DNA from 3 places in the Bradyrhizobium huanghuaihaiense genome. Region 2 is predicted to be linked to each of the others. Evidence: riboswitches for the same ligand, from Rfam matches in the RefSeq annotation. Region 2 holds a riboswitch; each other region holds the start of a gene.
The links. A riboswitch is a leader RNA that binds a small molecule or an ion and turns the genes downstream of it on or off. The one in region 2 is predicted to bind cobalamin.
Positions count from the first base shown of each region.

Region 1: linked by a shared signal. The riboswitch ahead of N2603_RS29450 (energy-coupling factor ABC transporter permease) and the one ahead of metE (5-methyltetrahydropteroyltriglutamate--homocysteine S-methyltransferase) in region 2 are both predicted to bind cobalamin.
Region 3: linked by a shared signal. The riboswitch ahead of N2603_RS29515 (DUF1636 family protein) and the one ahead of metE (5-methyltetrahydropteroyltriglutamate--homocysteine S-methyltransferase) in region 2 are both predicted to bind cobalamin.

Region 1 covers NZ_CP104172.1:6,211,872-6,219,373, forward strand. Annotated here, with positions in the region: gene N2603_RS29435 (histidine phosphatase family protein) at 1-281, shown strand, start outside; gene cobT (nicotinate-nucleotide--dimethylbenzimidazole phosphoribosyltransferase) at 274-1,326, opposite strand; gene cobF (precorrin-6A synthase (deacetylating)) at 1,337-2,086, opposite strand; gene N2603_RS29450 (energy-coupling factor ABC transporter permease) at 2,126-2,803, opposite strand; cobalamin riboswitch at 2,841-3,059, opposite strand; gene cobA (uroporphyrinogen-III C-methyltransferase) at 3,105-3,836, opposite strand; gene N2603_RS29460 (cobyrinic acid a,c-diamide synthase CobB) at 3,833-5,143, opposite strand; gene cobM (precorrin-4 C(11)-methyltransferase) at 5,143-5,925, opposite strand; gene N2603_RS29470 (cobalamin biosynthesis protein) at 5,922-6,290, opposite strand; gene cbiT (precorrin-6Y C5,15-methyltransferase (decarboxylating) subunit CbiT) at 6,287-7,468, opposite strand; gene N2603_RS29480 (cobalt-precorrin-6A reductase) at 7,479-7,502, shown strand, end outside.
Region 2 covers NZ_CP104172.1:7,918,165-7,925,666, forward strand. Annotated here, with positions in the region: gene fixJ (response regulator FixJ) at 1-259, shown strand, start outside; gene N2603_RS37375 (hemerythrin domain-containing protein) at 1,228-1,827, shown strand; gene metE (5-methyltetrahydropteroyltriglutamate--homocysteine S-methyltransferase) at 3,105-5,450, opposite strand; cobalamin riboswitch at 5,553-5,755, opposite strand; gene N2603_RS37385 (nodulate formation efficiency C protein) at 6,763-7,502, shown strand, end outside.
Region 3 covers NZ_CP104172.1:6,225,988-6,233,489, forward strand. Annotated here, with positions in the region: gene cobN (cobaltochelatase subunit CobN) at 1-587, opposite strand, end outside; gene cobW (cobalamin biosynthesis protein CobW) at 587-1,621, opposite strand; gene N2603_RS29515 (DUF1636 family protein) at 1,618-1,992, opposite strand; cobalamin riboswitch at 2,088-2,307, opposite strand; gene cobO (cob(I)yrinic acid a,c-diamide adenosyltransferase) at 2,348-2,983, shown strand; gene N2603_RS29525 (cobyric acid synthase) at 2,989-4,437, shown strand; gene cobD (threonine-phosphate decarboxylase CobD) at 4,426-5,391, opposite strand; gene cbiB (adenosylcobinamide-phosphate synthase CbiB) at 5,403-6,344, opposite strand; gene cobU (bifunctional adenosylcobinamide kinase/adenosylcobinamide-phosphate guanylyltransferase) at 6,465-6,968, shown strand; gene cobS (adenosylcobinamide-GDP ribazoletransferase) at 6,965-7,502, shown strand, end outside.

The DNA of each region.
Region 1 (7,502 bases), 1.7 Mb from region 2:
CCTACGCGCAATTCTGGAGCGATCCGGCGCACCTGAGACCACCGGGCGGCGAAAGCTTCGAGGATCAGGTCGCGCGCGTCCGGCTGGGACTGTCGCGGATCGGCGCCGGATCAGCAACGCTCGTCGTCCATTCCGGCACGATCCGCGCCGCGCTGTGCATCGCGCTCGATCTCGCACCGGAAGCGGCACTGCGCTTCGTGATCGATCCGCTGTCGCTAACCCGGATCGACCGGCTCGCCACCGGCTGGCGGGTGATCTCCGTCAATCAGCGGGTCAGCTAGGCCTGTCAGGCACATTGGCCTGCGCAAAGGTCGCCATGCCGTTGTGAAGCGCACAGGCGAAGCGCACCAGCGGCAGCGCAATGGCGGCGCCCGATCCCTCCCCGAGCCTGAGATCGAGGCTGATTAGCGGCTGCACGTTCAATGCACGCAGCACCAGCCGATGTCCCTGCTCCGCCGATTGATGCGAGGGCAGCAGGAAGGGCTGGCACGACGGGTTGAGCCGCACGGCCGCCAGCGCCGCGACCGACACGATGAAGCCGTCGATCAACACGGGGATGCGGCGCTGCGCAGCCGCAATGATGGCGCCCGCGATCGCGGCGATCTCGAGACCGCCGACGGCACACAGGATCTTGTCGGGCGGCGCGCCCGCAACGCCATGACGCGCGATCGCCGCATCGATCACGCGCGCCTTGTGCGCGCGACCGGCCGCATCGACGCCGGTGCCGCTGCCCGCGATCTCCTCGGCGCTGATGCCGAGCAGGCTCGCGGCGATCGCCGCGGAGGTCGTGGTGTTGCCGATGCCCATCTCGCCGAAGATCAGGAGGTCGGGCCGGCTGGCCTCGGCACGCGCCACCGCGCGCTGGCCGGCTTCGAAGGCGAAGGCCAATTCCGCGGGCGTGAGCGCAGCCTCGACGCTGAAATCGCGAGTGCCATTGCGCGGCTTGTCGGTGATGATATCAGGCATCGCCTCCTGCGCCAGCGTGCCGGCGTCGACGACTTCCAGGTTTGAGCCCAGCTCGCGCGCCAGCACCGAGATCGCGGCGCCACCGGAGGCAAAATTCGCCATCATCGCGATGGTGACTCCTTGCGGATAGGCCGACACGCCCTGCGCGACGATGCCGTGATCGCCGGCGAAGATGATGATGGGCACCCGCCCGGCACGCGGTTGCTCCGTCGCTTGCAGGCCGGCAAGCTCGATTGCGAGCTGCTCGAGCCGGCCGAGTGCGCCGGTCGGTTTTGTCAGTTGCGCCTGACGCGCGATCGCCGCGTCGCGATGGGCGGCGGAGATCTCGGGGCATTCCTGGGTGACCCAGTCGGGGAGCATGCTGCCTCGCTTACGGCCTGCGCTTGAGAATGTAGCTGTCCATGATCCAGCCATGCCGCTCGCGTGCCTCCTGCCGCAGGGCGACGATGCGCGGGCCGACCTCAGTGAGCGCGCCGGACATGATGATCTGGTCGGGCATGCCGAGATAGGCGCCCCACCAGATATGCAGGCCTGCCGGATCGAGCGAATGGAATGCGGTGCCGCCGTCGAGCATCACGACCACCGTGTCGACGCCCTGCGGCCAGCCGCCCTCGCGCAAGCGACGGCCAGTCGTGACGAGAAAAGGCTCGCCGATGTCGTTGAGCGGCAGCGCATGCGCCGCGCACAGCGCCTGGATCGAGGTGATGCCGGGCACGACTTCTATCATCGGCAAGGGATTGAGCCGCCGTGCAATGCGCAGCGAAGAATCGTAGAGCGAGGGATCGCCCCAGATCAGCAGCGCGACCTTGCCTTCGTCGCCAAGATGGCTCGCGATGGTCTGCGACCATGCGGCGGCGACGGCATCGTGCCAATCGTCCACACCCCTGCGGTAGTCGGCCTCGGTGGCGTCGCGCACCGGCAGGTCGAACTCGGCGATGCGTGTCTTGTCGTTGGTCAGCACGTCCGTGCAGATCGTGCGCCTGAGATCGGCGAGATCGGACTTGGCGCTTCCCTTGCGCGGAATCAGGACGAGATCGGCCGCGTTGATGGCGCGGGTCGCGGCGCGCGTGAGCTGCTCGGGATCGCCGCAACCGATGCCTATCAGGGAGAGCGTGAGCATCGGGCGTACGGGGCGGCCATGACGGCCGCCCCTTGTCTCTTAAGCCGCGTTGTGCAGGCGCGGAGTGACGAGGCCGGGTGCGGTGACACCGCGCAACGACTTCGCCAGCGCCAGCACAGCGAGATCGGCCAGCGGCTCGATCACGATGACGAGCGCGTAGGAGGCCGCGAAGGTCGCGATGTTGGCGAGGTTGCTCATGGCGAAGCCGGAGCCGTAGAGCGCCCAGAACGCCACCCAGGCGATCACGCCGGCCTGATAGGTGGTCGAGAGCGCCAGCGCCTGGCGATACCTGAGGTCGACATAGGCGGTGTTGCGCGAAATGATCCGCGTGGCGATCGCCTGGATCGCGAACAGCGGCACCAGCAGCGTGGTGACGTTCATGCCGTATTGCGGCAGGTCTGCCGGCTCGAAGAGCACGCCTTGAAGCAGCAGGCCCAATGCGAGGCCGAAAGCTGCGGGCGCAGCGCCAAACAGCAGGAACAGGGTCGAGCCGAGAATGAAGTGCACCTCGGACACGCCGACCGGGAAGTGCGGCAGGATCTCGAAGAAAGTGAAGACGAGGCCGGTGGTCGCCAGCGTTCGCGCCGCGAACGACGTGATGCCCTGCTCGCGCACGGTCTCGGCCGCGAGCTTCAAGGCAACGCCGCCTGCGGCGATGCCGGTTGCGTAACTCAACACGAGCTTGGCGCCCGTCACGACGCCGGGTTCGATATGCATGGCTCAGTTCCTTCCTGCCGTCACACCCGACGGCCTTGGCCTCAAAACATGCACGGCCGGTCTCCTGGCTCGCGGTTCACTGGGTTCTCCGGCCTTCCCGGACCTCGCGGCCCAGTGGCTGATCGGAGCCCCTCACCGCTTACAGTCGCGGGGGCGGCTGGGGTTTTGGGCGCCGCAACTGGGTCCGCCCATCCCCATTCCCGATTATGCTCCGGCGCTTTGCGCCGCGTCGAGCACCATGCCTCTCCTGTGTGCCCCTTTCGCATTGCGGGCGTCAAGGGGCGAACGGCGGCAGTGGCGGTCATGACGGATATTCCCCTGCCAGCGCGCCGAACAGGATCACGGCGGCCGTCGAAGCCGCCCCGCCCCGTGCAAGCTGCTCGGCAAGCTCGGCAATCGTGGTGCGGACCAGCCGTTCGTCAGGTCGGCCGAGGGATTCGGCGAACAGCGCCGGGGTGGATGGGGCGAGGCCATGCGCGATCAATTTTGCGGCAAGCGCTGGAAAGGTCCGCCGGCCCATATAGACCACGGTGGTCGCTTCAGGGTCGGCCAGCGCCGCCCAGTTCAGGTTGGGCGGCAGCTCGCCGGTGACATCGGCCCCGGTGACGAACTGCACCCGGCGCGAGGTGTGGCGTCGGGTCAGCGGGATTCCTGCCTGCGCTGCGGCGACGCAGGCCGAGGTCACGCCGGGAACGATCTCGTAGCCGATGCCGGCCTCGCGCAGCGTCTCGATCTCCTCCTCGAGTCGACCGAAAATACCGGCATCGCCGGACTTCAGCCGCACCACGCGTGCGCCGGTTGCGGCGTAGTCGACCAAGAGGCGATTGACGTGGTGCTGCTTGGTCGAGGGGCGCCCCGCCCGCTTCCCCACCGCAACGAGATTGGCCCCGGGCCGGGCGAGATCGAGGATCGCGCCGGACGCAAGGTCGTCATAGAGCACGACGTCGGCCTCGCGCAGCCGCGTGGCGCCCTTCACTGTGAGGAGCTCGGGATCGCCGGGACCGGCGGAGACGAAGGAAACAAAACCGCTCACCGGTCCTCCGCGATCAGATGGAAGAATGTGCCGGTGGCACGGCCGCGCTGCGAGCCGGTCTCGGCGATGACCGCGCCCGTTGCATCATGCACGACCGCCAGTGGCGTATCGGGCTGGGCAAGGATGGTCGAATAGTGGAACTCATGGCCGCGCAGGCGCGCGCCCGCCTGATGCCCCGGCATCGGCGCCGCCAGCGCGGCGAGACGATAGCCCAGATGCATGCGGCGCTTGGCAAAGCTGGTCTCCAGGCCGAGCAGGCCCGCCATCTCATGACGGACACCGTCGGCATCGGTGAGGCCTGCGCCCAGCACCATATAGCCTCCGCACTCGCCGTGCACCGGCCGCGTCTCGGCGAACGCGCGCAAGCCGCTGCGGAAGCGTGTATTGGCTGCGATCTTTCCGGCATGAAGCTCGGGATAGCCGCCCGGAAGCCAGCAGACGTCGGCGTTCGCGTCGGGCACTTCATCGGCAAGCGGCGAGAATGTCGTGATCTCGGCGCCGGCCGCACGCCAGGCTTCCAGCATATGCGGATAGACGAAGGAGAACGCGGCGTCGCGTGCCAGCGCAATGCGCTGCCCGGGCGGCGTCACGTTCAACCCATTCGTTGCAGGTTGCGGCGACCAGCTGGCAGCGAAGCGCAGCACCGCATCGAGATCGACATGTTCGGCGACGAAGCGCGCGGCCTCATCGATCAGCTTGCCGATCTCCGCCTGCTCCTCCGCCTGCACCAGGCCGAGATGCCGCTTCGGCAGGCTGATCTCGGCGTGACGCGGCAACGCGCCGAACACGGCGATGCCGGCATCGTTCAGCGCGCGCCGTACGAGGTCTTCGTGGCGCGGGCTGGCAACGCGATTGAGCACGACGCCGGCAAGGCGCACGCCCGGGCGATAGTCGCGAAGGCCCGCGGCGATCGCCGCCGCGGTCTGCGCCTGCCCCGAGGGATCGATCACCAGCACCACCGGCCAGCCCAGCATCTCCGCGATGTCGGCCGAAGCACCGGTGCCGGACACGCCGCGCGTGGCGACGCCGTCGAACAGGCCCATCGAGCCTTCGGCGAGGACAATGTCGGCGTCCGCGCCGCGGCTGACGAGATGCGCGATCGTCGCGCGGTCCATCGCCCAGCTGTCGACATTGACGGAGGCGCGTCCCGTGGCGGCCGCGTGGAACGCGGGATCGATATAATCCGGCCCGCTCTTGAAGCACTGCACCTTGAGACCATGATTGCGCCAGGCGCGCGCGAGCGCCAGCGTCAGCGTGGTCTTGCCGACGCCGGAGGCAGGTGCGGAGATGACGAGCCCTGCCGGCATCAGGAGGCCTCCGGAAAGCGCGGTTCGGCGCCCACGGGGCGATAGCGGCGGTCGTAATCGGCGGCGTAGAGGCGGCTCTCGTCGAAATCCGCCGCACCCAGCGTCCTGCCGACCAGGATCAGCGCGGTGCGCTCCATCTCGACACCCACGGCAGAATCGAGTGTTGCCAACGTTGCGCGCACGATGCGCTGATCCGGCCAGCTCGCACGCCAGACGATCGCAACCGGGCAATCCGCGCCGTAATGCGGCGTGAGCTCGGTGACGACCTGGTCGAGCAGATGGATCGAGAGATGGATCGCAAGCACCGCGCCGGTCGCGGCGAACGCGGCGAGCTTCTCGCCTTCAGGCATCGCGCTGGCGCGGCCCGGCGTGCGCGTCAGCACCACGGTCTGGGCGAGGCCGGGCAGCGTCAGCTCCGTTTCCAGCGCTGCCGCTGCAGCGGAGAACGAGGGAACGCCGGGCGTCACCGAATAGGGAATGCCGAGTGCGCGCAGGCGGCGGAGCTGCTCGCTCATCGCCGACCAGATCGAGAGGTCGCCGGAATGCAGCCGCGCGACGTCCTTGCCCTCCGCATGCGCGGCAGCGATCTCCGCGACGATTTCGTCGAGCGACAGCGGCGCGGTGTTGACGATGCGCGCGCCGGGTGGGCAATGCGCAAGGATGCCTTCGGGCACCAGCGAGCCGGCATAGAGACAGACCGGACAGGCCGCGATAAGGTCGCGGCCGCGCAAGGTGAGAAGATCGGCTGCGCCCGGCCCGGCGCCGATGAAATGCACGGTCATGGGCCGTCTCCTTCCGCGATTGCGGCAGTGGCTGTGTGGTCCTGCGAGACCGAGCGCGACGCAATCAATCTCGCGCGAGGGCCCGCCGCCGCGAGCGCCGCAGCTTCGGCAAGCGATCCCGTGCCGAACTTCTCTGCGATGAGCTTCGATTGCGTAAGCGTGTCGATGCCGGCCAGTGTCTCGGCTGGAACGGCCCTGATCGGCACACCGCACTCACGTGCGAGTTGCTTCAGCGCCTCCGCGTCGGCCTTGTCGCTGACAGTTGCCACCGCCGCGAGCCCTTCGGGGCCGCCGGCAGCCAGCAGCGCCTCGCCGAGCGAAGCCAGTGTGACATCCTTTCTGAATCCGAGCCCAGCGACCTTCATCGGACCGCACTCCACTGCACCACCGGGCGTGCCGCTTCCCAAGAGCGATAGCGGCCGAGCGGCGCAGCATGCGCGATCTCGACCTGCATCAACTCGCCGCCATGGCGCTGATGCAGCTCGCCGAGCAGCGCTTCCGTCTCCAGCGTCACCGCATGCGTAACCAGGCGTGCCCCCGGTGCCAGCCGCGACCAGATGACGTCGAACATCGCGCTATCGAGACCGCCGCCGATGAAGACGGCGTCCGGCGCGTCCAGCGCAGCGAGAGCTCCGGGCGCTTTCCCCTCAACAATGGTGATGCGATGCGCCAGTCCGAACGCAGCCGCATTCTTGCGGATATTCGCCGCGCGATCCTCGCGCGCTTCCACCGCAGTCGCCGTCCCACCACACAGCGCCCACTCCACCGAGATCGAGCCCGATCCGGCGCCGATATCCCATAGCCGCTCGCCGGGACGCGGCGCCAGCGTCGAGAGCGCCAGCGCGCGCACGGGTCGCTTGGTGATCTGGCCGTCATGGATGAAGAGATCGTCTGACAGTCCCGTGCTGCGGGGGATGCCCTGAGCTCCCTTCGCTTCAAGTGCGACTACAACCAGGTTTCCTGTGAGATCGCCGGCAAAGCCGTCGGCGCGATATTCCCTGATGCTCTCGCGCGGCCCGCCCAGCGCAGCGAGCATCCAGAAGGCCGAGACTCCCCAACCGCGCTCGCTCAACCATTTTGCAAGATCACCCGCCGCCTTCCCATCGCGCACGAGGCAGATGATGCGCGCCCCTCGCGCCAGATGCGGCACGAGGCGCTCGAAAGGCGCGGCGTGAAGCCCGAGGCAGACGGCGGATTCGAGTCGCCAGCCCAGCCGCGCGGCCGCAAGTGAGAAGGTCGACGGCGCGGAATGCGCGATCCATTCGCCAGCCTGCAGCTTCTCGGCGATGCTCGCGCCGGCGCCATGCCAGAACGGATCGCCGGAGGCGAGCACCACCGTCGGCCTGCCGCGGCAGCTCAGCACGACATCGGCATCGAACGGCACCGGCCACGAACGGCCGCGGCTCCCCACATCTGCAAGCGCGAGGTGGCGCTCACCACCGAACACGGTTTCGGCCCGCGCAAGTGCGTTTCGGCTTGCGTCCGACAGCCCGGCAAGGCCATCTTCACCGATACCGATGATTGTCAGCCAGGGATCAGCCAAGGAATTAGCCATGACGCGCGCCCTCATTCTGGGC
Region 2 (7,502 bases):
CAATAGTGCTTTGAAAGCGCGGCCAACAAAGCCAGCCGACGCAGCGAAACTGCAGGCGGAAGCCCGCCTCGCGGACCTGTCGTCGCGCGAGCGCGACGTCCTGCAGGGACTATTGGCCGGGAAGATTAACAAGGTGATCGCCCATGATCTCGGCATAAGTCCGCGGACAGTCGAGGTTTACCGTGCGAACCTGATGGCCAAGACCAATGTCCGCAGCATGTCCGAGTTGATGCGGATCGCCATTACCGCGGGACTCTAGCAGCAGCGCAAATAGCGTAAATGGCTTATTCATGCATTCAAGCTGCGCACTCCAGACGACGAACGGTGAGTTTCGCGCGCACCGAGCCGATCATGTTTTCGGTGACGGCTGCCGATGCAACACACGCAGGCCGGCCGTTGCGCCAGGTGAATATGTCACGCAAGCCGAGTCCTATGATCCGGGGTCAGGCCCCACCTCGGTTCACATGCGCACTTATCGCATGATCATCAAGCACGTCGACCATGCCAGCTTACATCGATAAGGATGCCATCAATATCCGCCCCGTCAGATCCGCGGCCGACCGATGCTGACGAGGATCAAAGTCAAGGCGCCGAACAAGACCTCTTGCGGTGAGCCGAAAGTGGCGGTGGACGACAACGTTCCGGCTGACTGGAGCTCTTCAGGGGTACGGCAGTGCGTTTCCGCCTGTTTCCATGGACGCGGCCGACGAAGCCAGCATGCGGCTTTCTAATCCGATTTGAGCATGTTTGAGACTAAGTGACCGCGCCGCCCCCAATTCAAGACGCCCTCCTCATGGGCCTTATGTGTAAATACTTAGGGGTTTCTACCTAGGGAAAACATCCAAATTTCCCAATTCGTCAGGAGCAGCCAATCTGCGTCCCATCGCCATTCGCAAGATAGGGTCCGCCATGCACGCCCAGGCCGCCAGTTTTAACAAGACGAGACGCCATCCGACCAGCGTCTTGCGTGGGCAAGCTCATCGTCGTGGACGCGTGATCGCCCTGCCGACCTCAGGCCGAGTCGTGCTGCGTAGCGACGCAGCCCAGGAGCTTCGTGCAACACTTCGGCTAACTTGATTTACGCCAGCTCAAATTGAAGCGCGCTACTTTTTACGTCGAAAGGCGCGGACGCATCGCAGCGCAGCGAAGGACACCGAATTCGGCTTGGGCAGTCTTGCAAATGGCTGAAACGCTTCCAGCCTAGATTGTGCCTCCAGGAGCACCGCTATGACCATCGATCTTCTGCTTCGAGAGCATCGCAACATTGATCTGCTTCTGGTCGCTCTTCAACGCGAATTGGAGATTTTTGAGAAAGGGATCCGCCCGGATTATGAGGTCATTCGCGCCATTATCAGCTATTTCGAGGTTTACCCCGAGGTGTACCATCATCCACAGGAAGACTTGATTTTTTCCAAGCTTAAGTCTCGCGATCCGGATGCAGCTGCAATGGTCGGCGATCTCGCGCTTGAACACCAGGAAGTCATCGACCGTTTGCACCACTTCGCGCGAGCTATTGACGCTATCCTCGCGGATCGTGACCTCCTTCGGCAAGACGTCGGCAATATCATACGCGACTTTATAATACGCGAGCGGCACCACATGATGTGGGAAGAACGAGATTTCTTTCCCGCCGCCCTGAAGGCTCTCTCGGCTCAGGATTGGACCGAAATCTCTTCAGCCCTCACCAATGATGGAGATCCGCTGTTTAGCGATACAGCGGCAGCGACTTCCGATGCGCTAAGAGGGCATATTCTGCAATTGGAGCAAGAAGCTGAGACCGCACGGAGTTCGGTCGCGTTTTCGTCCGCCGAGCCCGGCAACCCGTGACACGGCGCCGAGACGGACGGGCCGTATTAATCGCGGCCGTTTGACAGCAGGAAGAGGACCTCTTGCTCAAAGAAATGGGGTTGCTCGCGACCACGTAGTGCCATACCCCAAAATGCCTTCTGCGCAATATGATCGCTTCCTCGACCACCGGCGCAAACAGCCTGGCCGATCCTAGCTGAGCTCTGGTTCCGGCACCACAATGTAACCCTCGCAGGTCCGGTAGTTGCGCAATGATATCGCGCGAAACGGACGCCTCTCATGTCCGCCGACCGATGAGGACGGACGATTGCGGCCGCCCGGGGTGCGGCGAAGTCACTCCCACTCTTTGAGCCCCGCCCCATACGCTCTGAATCATTCGGCCGCAGCCGGTTCTACTCACTGCACGCGAAATGCAAGGCGCTGCCAGACCCGGGTACGTTCAGCACCAACAGCAAGGCGCTGGACGTGGATCGCCACAAGCAGTTCTGGCGCGACTGGATTTCAACAAGCTATGGGATCCACATCGTAAACGATGCTCATTCCTGACGCGTGACTGCTTCATCGTGATCCTACATACGTGTATGCGGCGTGCAGCATGCCCTCCCATTGCGCCTTGGAGCCGTCATAGCCATCGGCGACACTCCGGTGATCGGGTCCAGAAACTTCTATTTGAGATCGATGAGCGGACCATGCGGGGGATATCACGAGCTTGAAGATGCCGCGGTGCCGATAGGGTGCTCCTCAGCGCCCAAGCCGAACCCCGACTATCGGATGGAACCGGTCGATCAAGGACTGCCTTAAGCAGAGGTTCAAATCAATAGTAACCGCTTATGCATTGGCTAAGCTAGCGAGATTCTTGGAGCCGCGCTTACGTCTCGCTGATCGAACATAAAGGTTCCAGGCAGGAAAGCGCACCAAGTTAGCTGTTGGTGCCCTGCGGTGACCGCCCGGCATGCCCCCTCGCTGCTGTCGTAATCGTGCCGACGCGCTCATGAGCCACAAACCTTGGTGTAGATTTCTAACTCTCAGGCTATACGGTCGCATACCACAGCATAGTTGAGCTGCGCTGAGCTTGTGCTTCAACTCGGCTCAGATTTTCGGAGAATGTCCTCGCCGTGATCGAACCGGCGGCTGTCCTCCCTCCGCCGATGGAAATCCGCGCGAATGCGTCAGCTTCGCTCCTTCCAGACTTTCGCCCGGCCCGCTAAGCGGGGCCGGGCATCTTTTTTGTGTTCCCAAGGCTCCCGCGCAAATGATCACAGACGGATCAGCTTGTCGAGAAGAGGCCGAAGCCCGGATCAACGGCCTCGCGGATCGAGTGCAGCGCGCAGTTCGCGGGCGGCAGCGACCATGTTCGCTAGCGCTGGCCGAACCTCCTCCCACTTGCGCGTCTTCAGGCCGCAGTCTGGATTGATCCAGAGCTGCGAATCCTGCAGCCGCGTCCGAGCCAACGCCATCAGCTCCTTCATTTCGCCCGCCTCGGGAACCCGTGGAGAGTGGATGTCGTACACGCCCGGCCCGATCTGATTTCGATAATCGTAGTTCCTGAACGCGTCGAGTAGTTCCATTTTCGAGCGCGATGTCTCGATCGAGATGACATCCGCGTCCATTGCAGCGATCGCACCGATGATGTCGTTGAACTCCGAGTAGCACATATGTGTATGAATTTGCGTTTGATCGGCGACGCCCGATGAACAGATGCGGAAGCAATCGACGGCCCAGTCGAGATAAGCCGCCCACTCCGATCGACGCAACGGCAATCCTTCGCGGACTGCCGCTTCGTCGATCTGGATCATGGTCGCACCAGCATTCTCGAGATCGCGGACTTCGTCTCGGATCGCGAGCGCAATCTGGCGGCAGACCTCGCTTCTGGGAATATCATCGCGAACAAAGGACCAGTTCAAGATCGTCACAGGCCCGGTCAACATCGCTTTCATCGGTTTCCTGGTTAGTGATTGCGCATAGCGCCACCAGTCCACGGTGATAGGCTTCGGTCGCGCTACATCGCCAAACAGGATCGGTGGCCTGACGCAGCGCGAGCCGTAGGACTGCACCCATCCGCTCCTGGTAAATGCGAAGCCGGCGAGTTGCTCGCCGAAGTACTGCACCATGTCATTGCGCTCGAACTCGCCGTGCACGAGGACGTCAAGACCGATGTCCTCCTGCCAACGTACGGCGCGCGCAGTCTCCTCCTTGAGGAACCTGTCGTATTGCTCGTCGCTTATCGTACCTCGCGCATGCGCCGCACGGGCATTCCGGATCTCTGTGGTCTGCGGAAACGATCCTATCGTCGTGGTAGGAAAAGCCGGTAGTCCGAAACGATTGCTTTGGATCTCGGCACGACGGGCAAATGGGCTCGCGCGGCGACGCATGGTCTGGTCGATCGCTCTCATCCGGACAGCGACATTGGCATCCCGGATTTTCGGCGAAGTCCGGCGAACAGTCGCGGCACATTCCGACTCGGCAAGAGCTAGCGCAACATTCCGGTCGCCTGCGAGTGCCCGCGCCAGGATCGCAAGCTCCCGCATCTTCTGGACCGAGAAAGCAAGCCAGCTCTTCACGTCGGAAGCGAGCCGAGTCTCGAGTTCAACATCGACCGGCACATGAAGCAGCGAGCAGGATGGGGCGATCTGTACACGATCCTTGCCGAGCTTCGCAATCGCTGGTTCGAGCCGCTGGTGCAGCGACAACAAATTCGACCGCCATACGTTCCGACCGTCGATGACACCGAGCGACATGACGAGATCATTTCGGCCGCCAGCGATAATCTGGTTCAACAACTGTGGCGCTCGAACAAGATCGAGGTGCAATCCGGCAACTGGCAGGCCCAAGGCAGTGTTCAGATTGTCGCCGAGGTCGCCGAAATAGCTGGCAACCATGATCTTGATGGCCGGCCCCTCCTTGGCGAGCCGGTTATAGGCATGTCGCAAAGATTTTCGCGCCCCCTCATCCAGATCAAGAACTAGGCAGGGCTCGTCGAACTGAACCCAATTTGCCCCACGTTTGGCCAATTCCTGCATAACCTCGATATAGGCCGGTATCAGTTCATCCAGCAATGAGAGTGGCTGGAATGTGGAATCGGTACTCTTGCCGAGCTTTAGGAATGTGACCGGCCCGATCAGGACAGGGCGGGTCTGAAAGCCAAGGGCCTTGGCCTCCTCATACTCCTCGATCGGCTTGCGGGAGCATAGCTTGAAAGTCTGTCCCCTGTGAAACTTGGGGACCAGGTAGTGGTAGTTGGTGTCGAACCACTTGGTCATCTCCTGCACGGGTGCGCCAAATCCGCGCGGTCCGTGACCGCAACTCGCTTCTTGGTCGTCGCATTGTGAACCGCGGGCCATGGCGAAGTACGTCTTGAGCGAAACGGATTCGGCTTTCGAGGCGTAGATCTGCGGGATGGCGCCAACCATGAAACTTGTGTCGAGCACCTGATCATACAGCGAGAAATCGTTCGATGGAATGACCGTGACGCCGATAGATTTCTGACGAGCCCAGTTCGCGGCACGCAGGCCAGCTGCGTCCTCGAGCAGCTGCTGTTCGCTGCTTTTTCCGGCCCAGTAGCTTTCTAGAGCGAGTTTGAGCTCGCGCCTTGGACCGATGCGTGGCGTTCCGAGCGTGGCAACAGGAAGGGAGAGAAGAGACATAGCGTTAACCCCATGTTGGGGGCAAAGGCCATGGCGGACGCAGGCAGAGGAAGTCGCGCGGTGCGACGGCTGCTTGGCGCACCACCGGACACCCCGCCCGTGGACGAATATATTGTCGGGGCAGGTCTCCTGGCTCGCGGGTCATCGGTGCTGTCCGGCCTTCCCGAAGCCGCGCAGGCTTCAGTGACATCGTTGGACAGCGGCTCGCCGCTCACAGTTGCGGGGGCAGCGCCGGCATTTTCACCGGCTTCCCTCTTAGCTCCGGATCAAATGGAAACCGGAGAACCTCGACGACTTGGATTATCGGCAAGAGGAGTCTTCCGTCAACCTCTCAGATTATGTCTCAAGCAGATGCTGCGACATCTGCGACGCGAACGACCGTGCATCTCTATCGTTGAGATGATGCAGAAGTGCACTCCAAATCAGCGATATCGGAATGGCGATCACAGCTGTCTGCCGGCCGCACGCCAGATCGGAAGGAACAAATGCGGCTTCCGCGGTCGGGACCGCTGCCTCGAGCAGAATGAAGTTGTTGCGCGTCCGGGCTTACCAGCGGTTCTTGGAGCACGTTCGCCACCAGCCACCTTCTCGACCAACAGGATCCGTAGGCCCAACACACCTGTGAAGCCAGCAACATATCCGGCCAGCACGTTGGTTTGCGGCGCCGGCCAGATTCCAAATGCTCGACGGTGAAGATCGGCTTCGCGTCGTTCGTCATCGAGTACAAAGCGCACCTGACTGAGGCTGTTCTCGACTTCCGGAGTCGCCGCACGTCGCGAAAGGAGCGCAAAAGACACCATGGCGCCACATGTGCCCAAGGCATGACAGAGATCGAAAGCCCACATTCCGGCAACGATAAGCGAACCACACCGTTCAGTGATGGCAAACGTGCTGCCACTTCTCATCAGGAACTTGGCACCGAGGCGCTCCGCTGAGCCGTCGAATATCCGATCCGCGACGGGGATGCATAAGCCCGGGTGGATAGGTTGAATGGAAACATCGAGACGTGCGCCAGTCGGAAAGTCGACAAAGAGGACACAAAACCGTTGCGAATTGACGTCTGTTACCTGGCACGAAGAATGCACGTCCTCGCTATGCCCAGTCCTCCTGCTGGGCATGTCCAGCACAGCAAATTGAGGCTGTCGGTGGCAGTGAAGTTAGCGGCGCGTGACATAGAGGGGAGCGCCTGCTCGCACGGGAAACCGGCGGTCGCCCCGTCGCGTCGCCGCTAACTTCTTGCGCTCGCGCATAACAGTTTGAAGGTTGCCCGCTCTGGAATGACGTGTGGATGAGACCAGATAGGCCGACGGTTATGAAGAAAATGTCTGGAAGACGCGCGCTATGGCTTTGCCTCGCTCGATTCCTGATCTGCCTGGCCGGGCTGGCTGCGACGAGCAACAGTGTTCGCGCCAACGACAGCCCCCTTATTGAAAGAGTTAAGTCAACGTGGCGAGCGCAAGACGGTGAGACAATAGAAGAAGTTATCTCCAACGTCTCGAAGGTGGCACAGTTCGTCCCTCGAATGTGGGGCGTCGCTGAACTTGACCAAAATGACCATGTTTTCCTCTCGTGGACCAGGCACCGGGATGATAAATCAGACGAACAGTACGTTATCACCTGGAAGATCGCGCTCGACGGGACGATTGAACTTGCGTCGACCTATGCAAAGCCCATGGAATTGGGCTGGCGCGCCTTCGCGCTCTCCTTGATCGCCCGTGAAGTCTCGGATGGCGAAAAAGACGCAAATCTTGGCTTTCTGCGTGACACGACCAACTTCAATTTTGTGACGACCAAGCAAGGCCGGCTCGGCGATCTTCTGCGGCAGGGCCGCTGCACTATCGTTGACCCTGTTGGAGTGGACTACTTGCCGAAGCAGAATGACAAGCCGACCGAGAAAGGTGATCTGTGGCGCGTTTTGCTTGTGGTGAACTGTAATATCCCAGGGCCGCGTTATTTTACACACAACGGGGTCATCACTTTCGAGAAGAGCGAAGGACAAGATTGGGAGCCGCAATCCTCCTTTGCCAAGCGTATCGCGGGCTTTCCTCCTGG
Region 3 (7,502 bases), 1.7 Mb from region 2:
TTTCCCTCCGCCGCGACCGGCGCCGGGATGACACCGCGCGCAGGATCGTAGAAGCCCATCTCGGGCACCGTCATCTCGCCGACGACCGGGCCCGCATAAAGCCCCGACGCGAGCGCGAGCTGCGCGATCGCCGCTTGCGCCGCGACCGGGCCGCCGGTGTCGCAGAGCACCTTGAGCCGGCGCAGCGTGGACACCGGCAAGGTCGAATACGCATCGAGCCGCGTGTCGTCGCGACCGTCGGCCGGCAGCACGGCCAGCACGATGTTGCGATCCTTCGCAAGTTGCTGCAGCGCTGCGAGCCCGTACTGCCAGTAGGACTCGCCGCCGATCAGGCGCACCAGGATTCCGCGCGCCTGCGACAGCGTGCGCTCGATATAGGTGTCGACCGAGAGTGGATGTCGTAGTTCCGCGAGATTGGCGAGCCGCAGCGACGGCAGGCTGTCGCGGCCACGCCGCCAGCCGGCCGCGAACGCGGCAAGATCGGAATCCGAGTACGAGAGCACCACGAGATCGGCCGGGTCCTGGCCGATGTCTCTTGGCGTCGCGGTCTCCTCCAGACCGCGGCTCTCGCGGAAGACGACGTGCATCAGATGCCGAGTCCTGACCTGATCGCGGCCTCGTCGATGTCGCCATGCTCGCCGATCACGACGAGCTTGGACTGCCTGAGACCCGCGCCCCAGGGCTTGTCGAACTGGTGGCGCACGCGCTCGCCCACCGCCTGCAGCAGCAGGCGCATCGGCTTGCCGGCGACGGCGATGTAGCCTTTGGCGCGCAGCACATTCTGCTCGCGCGCCAAGCGCTGCACCGATGCGACCAGCGCTTCGATATCGGCAACCTCAGGAAGATCGATCACGACGGATGCGAAATCATCATGCTCGTGCTCCTCCTCGCCATCATGATGCGATGGACGCGCGGCGAGATCGTTCTCGGCGGCAGCGCCCAGACCGAGGATGACGCGCGCATCGATCGCACCGTCCGTGACGGGCAACATCGGCACGCGGCGCGGCATCTCGGCAGTGATCGCGGCCTTGGCGGCTTCAATTCCGGCGCTGCCGGCCAGATCGGCCTTGGTCAGCAGCACGATGTCGGCGCAGGCGATCTGGTCCTCGAACACTTCCGACAGCGGCGTCTCGTGATCGAGATTCTCGTCTGCTGCGCGCTGCGCCTCGACCGCATCCGGATCGGGCGCGAAGCGGCCGGCGGCAACGGCTTCGGCATCAGCCAGCGCAATCACGCCATCGACCGTGATGCGCGAGCGGATTTCAGGCCAGTCGAACGCCTTCAGCAGCGGCTTGGGCAGCGCCAGGCCCGACGTCTCGATCAGGATGTGATCGGGCCGTACGGGACGCGCCAGCAATTGCTCCATGGTCGGGATGAAATCGTCGGCGACGGTGCAGCAGATGCAGCCATTGGCGAGCTCGACGATGTTCTCCTCGGGGCAATTGGCGTCGGCGCAGGATTTCAGGATCTCGCCGTCGACACCCTCGCTGCCGAACTCGTTGACGAGCACCGCGAGCTTCTTGCCGTTGGCATTGCTGAGCAGATGCTGGATCAGCGTTGTCTTGCCGGAGCCGAGGAAGCCCGTGACCACCGTGACAGGGACTTTTGCGAGCGAGTTCATTCGGCGGCCTCCGGCAACACGGCAATGGGGGGAATGCGGGCAAGCGACTGCTTGCGGAAGATCTCGGGGCGGCTGCGCCAGGGCACGAGGCCGTCGGGCGCGGCCGCATAGGCCGCGGCGCCCGCGACGACGTCCTGCGCATTCGCATCCGACAGGCGCCCATAGACATAGGACCAGCGGCCGGGAGCGCTGAGCGCGACCGAGCAGCCCTGGCTGCAGGCCGACAGGCATTCGACGGGAACCACATTGACGCCCTCGGGCACGCCCGCTTCGAGGATCGCGCCATGCAGGCGCTTGCCGGGTGTCGTCTCGCCCTCGCCAAGCGTCTGGCCGGCGCGGCAGGTGATGCAGACGTGAAGTGTGACGGTCATCGCCTCTTCCAGATAAACAGCGGGAAGCGAAGAGGCGCACGGACCATTCTCCTGAAGGCCCGCTTCCCCGTCGCGGAACACCCCGTCCGCCGGTCCAAAACTCGTCCGCGCTGGCAGGTCTCCCGGCTTGCGGAGCAGGGTTTTGCCCTTCGATCCCCGCCTTCCCGATTCCGGTGGGAATCAGTGGCTTCGGGCATCTCTCCGGTCACGGTCGCGGGGGCGGCTGCATTTTGGACCCAAATCTTGCCGATTCGGACCCTATCGCATTCCCTCTTCGCCTGTCATAGGACAGGAACCAACGCCGGGCCACCATTTGCCCCCGGCCGCCTCTTGTCAAGCCGAAGGACCCCGTCAGATGACGCCTGAACCGGATAGCCAGACGGCCGATGAAACCGACGCCCGGCACGCCCAGAAAATGGCGAAGAAGAAGGCCGCCCGCGACAAGATCATGGCGACCAAGAGCGGCGAAAAGGGCCTGATCATCGTCCATACCGGCGCGGGCAAGGGCAAATCCTCCTCCGCCTTCGGCATGATCGTCCGCTGCGTCGCCCATGGCTTCCCTTGCGCGGTGGTGCAGTTCATCAAGGGCGCCTGGGATACCGGCGAACGCCGCCTGCTCACCGGCCATTTCGGCGAGCTCTGCCAGTTCCACGCCATGGGCGAAGGTTTCACCTGGGAGACGCAGGACCGCGCCCGCGACATCGCCGCCGCGCGCGCCGGCTGGGAGAAGGCCAAGGAGCTGATCCTCGATCCGAATTTGCGCATGGTCGTGCTCGACGAGATCAACATCGCGCTGCGCTACGACTATCTCGACATCGCCGAGGTGGTCGAGTTCCTGACGACGCAGAAGCCTGAGATGACGCATGTCGTGCTCACCGGACGCAACGCCAAGGACGAGCTGATCGAGATCGCCGACCTCGTCACCGAGATGACGCTGGTGAAACATCCGTTCCGTTCCGGCATCAAGGCGCAGGCCGGCGTCGAGTTCTGAATTCGATGGCGCGCGCATTGATGATCCAGGGGGCCGGCTCGGACGTGGGCAAGTCGCTCATCGTCGCCGGTCTTGCGCGCGCCTTCACGCGGCGCGGCCTGCGTGTGCTCCCGTTCAAGCCGCAGAACATGTCGAACAACGCGGCCGTCACCGTCGATGGCGGCGAGATCGGCCGCGCCCAGGCGCTGCAGGCGCTCGCCGCCGGCGTCGAGCCGCACACCGACATGAACCCGGTGCTGCTCAAGCCCGAGACCGATGTCGGCGCGCAGGTCGTCGTGCAGGGAAAGCGCATCGCCACCGCGCGCGCGCGCGAATATGCGGCGATGAAGCCGTCGCTGATGGGCGCGGTGCTCGAGAGTTTCGAGCGGCTCAAGGCGCGCTCTGATCTGGTGCTGGTCGAAGGCGCCGGCAGTCCGGCCGAGGTGAACCTGCGCAAGGCCGACATCGCCAATATGGGGTTTGCACGCAAGGCCGACGTTCCGGTCGTGCTGGTCGGCGACATCGACCGCGGCGGCGTCATCGCCCAGCTCGTCGGCATCAAGACGGTGATCGACCCTGATGATGCCGCGATGATCCAGGGCTTTGTCATCAACAAGTTCCGCGGCGATCCCACGCTGTTCGACGACGGCTACAGGCTGATCGAGCAGAAAACGTCGTGGCGCGGCCTCGGCGTGCTGCCCTGGTTCGCGCGCGCCGGCGAGTTGCCGGCCGAGGACGCGCTGGGCCTCAGCGACGCGCGCAAGCCCGGCCAGTGCAAGATCGCGTGCCTCGCGCTGTCGCGGATTGCCAATTTCGACGATCTCGATCCGCTCAAGCTCGAGGCGAACGTCGATCTCGTCATGGTCCGTCCGGGCGAAGCGATCCCCGGCGACGTCAGGCTCGTGATCATTCCCGGCTCAAAATCCACCCGCGGCGATCTCGCCTTCCTGCGCGCGCAGGGTTGGGACATCGATCTGCTCGCGCATCACCGCCGCGGCGGCTATGTGCTTGGCCTCTGCGGCGGCTATCAGATGCTCGGGCACAGCGTCGCCGACCCTGAAGGCATCGAAGGTTCAGCAGGCGACACACCGGGGCTTGGACTTCTGGACATCGAGACAGTGATGAGCCCGCAGAAGACGCTGACGCGTGTCGCGGCCGTACACGCCGCGACCGATCAGCCGATCGAGGCCTACGAAATCCATATCGGTCGCACCGACGGGCCCGATCGCGCCCGTCCGTTCGCGAAACTGAACGGCGAGCCGGAAGGCGCGATCTCCAGGGATGGCCGCGTGCAGGGCAGCTATCTGCACGGCCTGTTCACGTCGGATGATTTCCGCAAGGCGTATCTGGCGAAGCTCGATATTCCCGCGGGCGACGAGCCCTATCACATCAGGGTCGAGAGCGCACTCGAGGCCCTCGCCGACCACATTGAAAAGCATCTCGACGTCGAAGGCCTGCTGGCGCTAGCGCGCTAGAACCTCGGCAAGGCGCGACCATTCGGGTTCGCTGCCGGGGAGCCCGAGCCGCAGCCATGTCGGCTCTTTCGCGAACACCCGCGACCAGATCTGGCCGCGCGCCAGCTTCTCCTGCGCGGCCAGCGCGTCGGGCGTCTCGTAGAGACGAAACAGCGGCGTGCCGCCCATCAGCGCCCAGCCTTGCGACTGCACCATCGCGTCGAGCCGTAAGCAGTCGCGTGCGAGACGCGCCGAGGTGGCCTCAGCCCAGGCATCGTCGCGCAAGGCGCGGCAGCCGATCGCAATCGCAGCTCCAGAGATCGGCCATGGGCCCGAGGCCGCCGCGAGCTTGCCGACGTCGGCTCCATTGCCGATCGCGAACCCAAGCCGCAGACCAGCAAGGCCATAAAACTTTCCGAACGAGCGCAGGATCAGCAGTCCCGGCCGATCCGCGACCGACGCAAGCGACAGATTAGGAACGGCATCGGCAAAACTCTCGTCAACGACGAGACGGCCGACGCGCGGCAGCAGTGCAAGCAAATCATTCGGCGCGTAGCACCGGCCGTCCGGATTGTTGGGATTGACGATGATGGCGAGGTCCGCGCCTGCCAATGCCTGAAGGTCTCTGACCTCCTGGACATCCCAGCCCGCAGCCGAGAGGACTCCGGCGTATTCATTGTAGGTCGGCGCGAGAATGCGGGCGCGGCCACACGGCGCGACTTGCGGCAATAGTTGAATGGCGGCTTGCGCGCCGCCCATTGCGACGACCGGTGCGCTCGTGCGGTAGGCGTGCCGCGCGGCCTGATGCAACGCATCGATCTCGGCACGCGACGGCAGCGCGCTCCAGGCGCGCATGCTCACCTCGCCCACCGGATAAGGCACCCGGTTGATCCCCGTCGACAGGTCGATCCAGTCCTCGGCGCGGCCGCCGAAACGCTGCTGGGCCAGATCGAGATTTCCACCGTGCTCGCGCATGCTCCGTTCTTTCACGCGAAGGCCAGGATCGCAAGCAGGCCTGCGAGCAGCAGCATGGCGCGGCGGTAGACGTTCAGCCCCTCGCCGATGTCGGCGGGATGCGGATCGCGCGCGCCGTCGTTGAGCCAGGGCTCCTTCGTGACGCTGCCATGATAGATGCGGGGGCCGCTGAGCCGCACGCCAAGCGCGCCCGCCATCGCCGCTTCCGGCCAGCCGGCGTTGGGCGAGCGATGGCGACGCGCATCGCGCGTCATGCACGACAACGCCTCGGGTCGCCTTGGCGCGAGCAGCACGAACAGAAACCCTGTCAGCCGCGCCGGAATGAAATTGGCGACATCGTCGATGCGCGCCGCGGCCCAGCCGAAAGCTTCGTGCCGCTCGCTGCGATGGCCGATCATGGAATCCAGCGTGTTGATGGCCTTGTAGCCGAGAATACCGGGCAGGCCGAACAGCGCGCCCCAGAACACCGGCGCTACGATGCCATCGGAGGCGTTCTCGGCAAGGCTCTCGATCGCTGCGCGCGCGATGCCGGCTTCATCGAGCGCCGCGGGATCGCGGCCGACGATGCGCGAGACCGCCTCGCGTGCTGCGGCGATGTCGCCTGCCTGCAAAGGCACGGCAACGGCGGCAACGTGATCATGGAGCGAGCGCAGCGCGATCAGCGGCCAGGCGAGCACGCCCACCAGCACGATCTGGATCCAGCCCGAAGCAAGCAAAGACTGAAGCATCCAGCCGAGCGCGACGGAGAGCACAATCACCAAAGGTGCTCCCGCAATACCCGCAGCGCGCCGAAGTGCCGGCGGATCGGAGGAGCGATTCCAGCCGGTATCGATCGCGCCGATCAATTTGCCCAGCCACGTCACGGGGTGACCGATCCGGGCGAACACCCATGACGGCCAGCCCAAAAGGGCATCCACTGCCATCGCCACCACCATCGCGCCCGCAAAGCCCACATTCGTCTCCTATCCCGCCCCTGTTGCGCAAAGCCAAGGCGGAGCGCAAGCCCCCGGCAGCTGATTTCGGCTTTGTCTTTGGCCGCGATTGGTGGTTAGTCAGGCCCACGGGAGACCTTTATGGCCATCATCTTGATCACGGGCGGCGCGCGATCGGGCAAGAGCAAGCGTGCGGAAATGCGCACGCGCAGCTTTCCGGGCCAGCCCATCTACATCGCAACGGCCGAGGCGCTCGATACCGAAATGGAGGCGCGCATCGCGAAGCATCGCGCGCGCCGCGGAACCGACTGGATCGAGCGCGAGGTGACGCTCAATCTCGCGTCCGCGCTGGTCGCAAGTGATGGCGGCGGCGCAAGGCTGGTGGACTGCCTGACCCTGTGGCTCTCCAATCTGATGCATGCGGAGCTCAATTGGGAGGACGAGGTAAACGCGCTTGCCGCCACCCTGCTCAACCTCAAGAGCCCGGTCGTGCTCGTTACCAATGAGGTCGGCCTCGGCATCGTACCCGACAACGCGCTAGCGCGCAGCTTTCGCGACGCCGCTGGGATCATGAACCAGATCATCGCCGAATTCGCCGACGAGGTCGAGTTCGTTGCTGCCGGCTTGCCGATGAAATTGAAATGACACAGCGCGCCGAATTTTTGCAGGATATCATCGCCGATCTCAGGATGGCGGCATCGTTCGTCACGATCCTTCCCGTGGCGCCGTCGAAGCCTGCAGCTGACGGCACTGTTGCGCGCGCGACCTGGGCGCTGCCCGTGGCCGGACTGCTGGTCGGCCTTATCGGAGCGTTGGCCTACAAGATCGCCATTCGGTTCGGGCTGACACCGAACCTTGCCGCCCTGCTCGCGCTGGCCACGACCGCCCTCATCACCGGCGCGCTGCACGAGGACGGGCTTGCCGACACAGCCGACGGGCTCGGCGGCGGCCGGACGCGCGAGCGCAAGCTGGAGATCATGCGCGATAGCCGGATCGGGACTTACGGCGTCTGCGCGCTGATCCTGTCGTTCGGCCTGCGCTGGAGCGCGCTCGCGGCCATCGCCAGTCCCTCGGCGGTTGCGCTGGCGCTGTGCGCTGCGCACACCGCTGCCCGCGCCGGCGTACCGGCCTTCATGTCGCTTGTCCCGCCGGCGCGGCCTGACGGACTGTCGGCCAGCG